DNA from 2 places in the Psychrobacillus sp. FSL H8-0487 genome. Region 2 is predicted to be linked to the other one. Evidence: predicted binding sites of a transcription regulator. Region 2 holds the regulator's gene; the other holds the start of a gene.
The links. Region 2 encodes Rex, which represses fermentation and respiration genes when NADH is low (regulators of the CRP and FNR family bind a similar motif). Its sites were predicted from a motif close to TTGTGAAATATTTCACAA; they were not measured.
Positions count from the first base shown of each region.

Region 1: MHI47_RS08165 (cytochrome c oxidase subunit 2A) is a predicted target of Rex. The motif match lies at 1,511-1,528, and genes of this name have one in related genera.

Region 1 is NZ_JBBOZA010000001.1:1,647,593-1,650,082, forward strand. Features, by position in the region: gene MHI47_RS08155 (b(o/a)3-type cytochrome-c oxidase subunit 1) at 1-823, opposite strand, end outside; gene MHI47_RS08160 (cytochrome B5) at 825-1,301, opposite strand; gene MHI47_RS08165 (cytochrome c oxidase subunit 2A) at 1,326-1,448, opposite strand; gene MHI47_RS08170 (chemotaxis protein CheX) at 1,646-2,098, opposite strand.
Region 2 is NZ_JBBOZA010000001.1:3,236,527-3,239,016, forward strand. Features, by position in the region: gene MHI47_RS16505 (CPBP family intramembrane glutamic endopeptidase) at 1-695, shown strand, start outside; gene MHI47_RS16510 (redox-sensing transcriptional repressor Rex) at 781-1,410, opposite strand; gene MHI47_RS16515 (ABC-F family ATP-binding cassette domain-containing protein) at 1,540-2,490, shown strand, end outside.

The DNA of each region.
Region 1 (2,490 bases), 1.6 Mb from region 2:
CAGGAATGGAGAAGAGTAAAAATAACATAAAGGAAAGCCTTGCTAATGCATCAGAGAATATTTTCCCTCCAATGATCTTAGGAATAACAACATACCAAACCATATAGGCAGGTAACAACCAGAAGTACACTAATGGATGACCGAAATACCAGAATAATGTACGAGAAAGCAATACATCAACCTTATCCACCCATCCTAATGACCAAGGAATTAGTTGGAATACTACTTCTACAGCTACTCCTAAAGAACAGATAATCCACATCGCCAAATTGACAATTACCATAAATGATAAGAGCGGGCTAGGTTGCCCTGGATTTGCTTTACGCCATTCCACATATTTCATAATCTGTGCAATAGCTACTATCCATGACCCAACTACAACTAGTGCCATACCTACGTAGAAAATCCAATGTGCTTGAAGTGGTGCGTAAAAAGTATACAATACAGAAGCTTCATTGAGTAATACCATTATGGAAGCAGCAACTGTACCTGCAGTCATTACCCAGAAACCAATCCACCCGACTAATCGTTGTTTGTCTGATAACGTACCGGATGTTTTACTAATTGCAGCAATTTGAAAACCTAATATAAAATAAGTTGTTAAGATAAGTCCTAATAAAACCCCATGAATAGTTAATACTTGATAATAGCCAATCCCCCAAGGGAGTGTAAATTGACCTGAGCGGACAAGGACTTGTAATAATCCACAAAGCCCCCCGATGAATAAAGCGATAAATGCTACATATATATGAGCTAGTGCCAGTTTCCCATCTCGTCGATCAACTCTTACAAAGTCTTGTGCTTTTTCTTTAATAGTTGTCATTTTACTCTACCACCTTTAACATGGACGTCATTGTGGTATGTCCTACGCCACAATATTCATTACATAAGATTAAAAATTCACCAGGTTTGTCTACTGTTGTTACATATTCCGAAACATAACCTGGCTCTAGAATCATATTAATATTAGTTCCAGCAACTTGAAATCCATGAACTACATCTTTAGTAGTTGCTATGAACTTTATGGTCGAACCTATAGGTACCTCTATTTCGGGTGGATTATAATAGAACGCAGACGCTACAAGAACGACTTCATAATCCCACTCTTCACCTTCTACTTTATGAACTCCTGGTTTATTAAAAGGAGCTATCTCATCAACTCGCTCAGGGTCGATATAAATTTTCCCGGAAGGGGGATGGGAGCCATAATGAAATGCACTAAAACCGACGATAGTTAAAAATAATACCAATGAGCTAATTCCAAATGTTAGCCACCACTTTTCATACTTATGAATATGCATAAGTCTTAAACCTCCAATTTAAATTCAAAATCTGTCTATGAATAAGTAAAATGCCAAGAACCAAGTAACTAATATAAATGCGCCAACGAAACCTACGGAATAAAGTGTCCCTTTTAAATCAGAGTCTTTTTCTTTCTTTTTCGACATTTACTTACACCTCCTTCTACCAAACTCTATAGTCTCATCATAAATATAATAGTCGTGAGATGATGTGATAAAAATCACACATACGGTTATTAACTGTGAAATATATGTGAAATCTGGTATTTTTGGAACACAATTACCTTCCTGTAATGATTTTAGGCAAAAAAAAAGAACCTTCCTATTAAAAGGAGGTTCGTTTTCTATTCATCTATCGTTAAGATTATGGTCATTTCACCTATATTTTCAATTTCTACAGGCAGTCTAAAAGCATGTTGGAAACCATATAATCTGCTAGTGCCAACAATAACAGTAGGTGGAGTAATATCAATTTCAACTCCACTTGCAGCAACGGAGGTACATAAATTACCTGCTATCATATTCCCGAGTTCACCTGTAAATGATTCGAGCATTTCACCTTCTAATGGCATTCCGAACATAGTAGCTCCAATTGCAGAAAAGGATTCAGCCGCAGAGTCAATAATAATACGCCCTTTAATATCACCGATGATTCCGATAAGTACGCCCATTTCCTTTTGCACAAATGGTTGAACCATCAGGGAAGGTGACTTTATATCCATTGAAATAGGTATTACTGATTTCAAGGATTGGATTGTTCCATTTAAAATTGTTTGAATATGTTTAGAAGTACTCATTTTAACCCTCCGACTAGTATAGATGTATCAATTTTAACATGTTATATAGGAAAAAAGAATAGGTATTGTAGAAATTTAAAATATACTATGGTATTATGTCAATGAGAATGAATATCAAATTCAGTTGAGAGGGCGATTTTTTATGTTAGCTATTTTCATTGGATCAGCTATTTTAGTTTATGGTGGGGTAACGGCATATATTTTAAAATCTATAGCTCCTAAAGCGAAAACAATATGAAACAAAGACGAAATGACTTTATTTGTGAAAACAAGTAGAGTCATTTTTAAAAGATTAGGAAAGTATTTAAAAATTTACGATGAACACTGTACGATTTTATCCTTTTAACTTTGACCACTCTTATCATTTAAGCGAGAGGCTACGCGAAATCTTA
Region 2 (2,490 bases):
TTGTTTATTGTATTATGCAGTTATCAGGAGCTGTGTTTGCACCGCTTCTTTATAAGTTATTAGAAACTATGGAAATAGAAAATGCAGCCCTCATTGCTTCTGGATGGTGGGTATTTCTTAGTATGGGGATCGCCACATTAATCACCTTGTTCATTATTAAGAAAGACAGTAATTACTTAAAACCGTTAAAAGGCAAGTCTAGTCCACTCCTTCAAACAGTTGGTTGGGGAGTTATCGGTTTTTTCCTAGTCCTTTTAGGTCAAGCTTATGCAGCTAACATTGAACAAAAGTTTGGTGTGGATCCTGGATCAGAGAATACAACCCAGTTTATCGAAATCGCCCAAGCTGTACCATTAGCTATTTTTTCCATCGTTATTTTCGCTCCTATTTTAGAGGAGCTCATATTCAGACGCATAATCTTCGGAACATTATTACCAAAAACTAATTTCTTTGTAGCTGCTTCTGTTAGTGCGATTGTATTTGGAATTATTCACTTTGACTTTACGCACATACTACTATATGCAGTATCAGGATTTATATTCTCCTTTATCTATTACAAGACGAAAAGGATTATGGCGTCTATGATTTCCCATATGCTATTAAATGGATTCGTTGTACTCGTTCAATTTTACGGAGATGAAATCCAGCAATTTTTGAAGCAATATTCCAATATGCAGTTAATATTCTTTCAATAGTACACTCCTATAACTTCTAGTCATCAATAAAAAGCCTTTGACCCATTAGCATTGTGGTCAAAGGCTTCTTTAGTTATTCAGTATGTTAGTTTCTTATGAGATAAATCAAGGTTTGCAATTCGACAGATAAATCGATTGTGTGTACTCGGATCGCATCCGTTGTTTGAATACGAATTGGTGTAAAGTTTAGTATCCCTTTAATAGACGAAGTCCCTAGTTGGTCTGCTACTTGCTGTGCTGATCTACTCGGTAAAGTGAAAATAACTAACTCAATTCCATATTCCTCTAGTTTTTCTAGCATAACACTAGAATGATATACAGGTATATCACTAATAGTCGTTCCCTCAACAGGTGCCTTTGTATCAAAAGCTACAACAATCTTAGTGTTATGATTTTTTTGGAAGTTATACTTCAAGAAAGCAGTTCCCAAACTACCAACACCAATAAGCGCGACATTCGCTGCCTCATCCTGATCTAGTGTTTTACGGAAAAACTCCAGTAACGTTGGTACTTCGTAGCCGTAACCCTTTTTCCCGAGAGCACCAAAATGAGAGAAATCTCTTCTAATTGTTGCGGAATCAATCTTCATCGCTTCACTCAATTCCTGTGAAGAAACTCTTTTATGTCCGGCATTATCAAAGCTTTGTAAAAATCTATAATATAATGGAAGTCTTTTTGTAGTTGCTTGAGGAATTCTTGGTATATCTGGTTTCATAAAAATCCTCCTAGTTTAGTCAAACAAATCGTTTTTATCTTACTAGACATTTCTACCATTGTAAAGCTATGGCGTTGCAACAACAAGCCCTATCTATTACACTTAAGTTAGAATTGAGGTGCGAATACTGTGATCGTTTTACAAGTCAATCAAATAACAAAATCCTTTAACGGTGAAGATATATTAACAAACGTAAAGCTAGAGGTTCAGGACAGAGACCGGGTCGCCCTTGTTGGCAGAAACGGTGCTGGAAAATCTACTTTACTTAAAATAATTGCTGGTGAAATGTCATACGATTCAGGCGAAATCATTATGCCCAAAAATATTCGTCTTGGCTATCTAGAGCAACATGCAGGTCTAGAATCTAAGCTGACTATTTGGGACGAAATGAAGACTATTTTTAGTCATCTCATTAACTCAGAAAAAGAGCTTCGTTCCTTAGAATCACAGATGGCTGATCCTTCTGTATATGAAGATACCGAGGCTTATGCAAGAGTGGCAGCAACGTACGATGAATTGCAATTAGCTTTCAATGAAGCTGGTGGTTATCGCTTCGAATCTGATATTCGATCTATCCTACATGGCATGCAGTTCTTCCCAGAAGATTATGAGAAGCCAGTCCAAGCATTATCTGGTGGTCAAAAAACGAGACTAGCATTAGCTAAAATGCTTTTAAGTAAGCCAGACTTACTCATCCTCGATGAGCCTACCAATCATTTGGACATTCAAACATTAAGCTTTTTAGAAAATTATTTAAAGAATTATAATGGTGCTGTTCTTATCGTATCGCATGATCGTTACTTTTTAGATCAGGTAGTTACCTTTGTGTATGAGGTATCTCGTCATAATGTAGCAAGATTTGTTGGAAACTATAGCTCTTACTTAACGCAAAAAGCAAAAAACTATGAATTAGATAGTAAGAAATATGAAAAACAGCAAGAGGAAAAAGCAAAGCTAGAGGAGTTTGTTAGTAAAAACCTAGCTCGTGCCTCTACGACTAAAATGGCCCAATCTAGACGGAAGGTTATTGAAAAAACAGACTGGATGGATTCCCCAGACGGCGATGAAAAATCTGCTTCA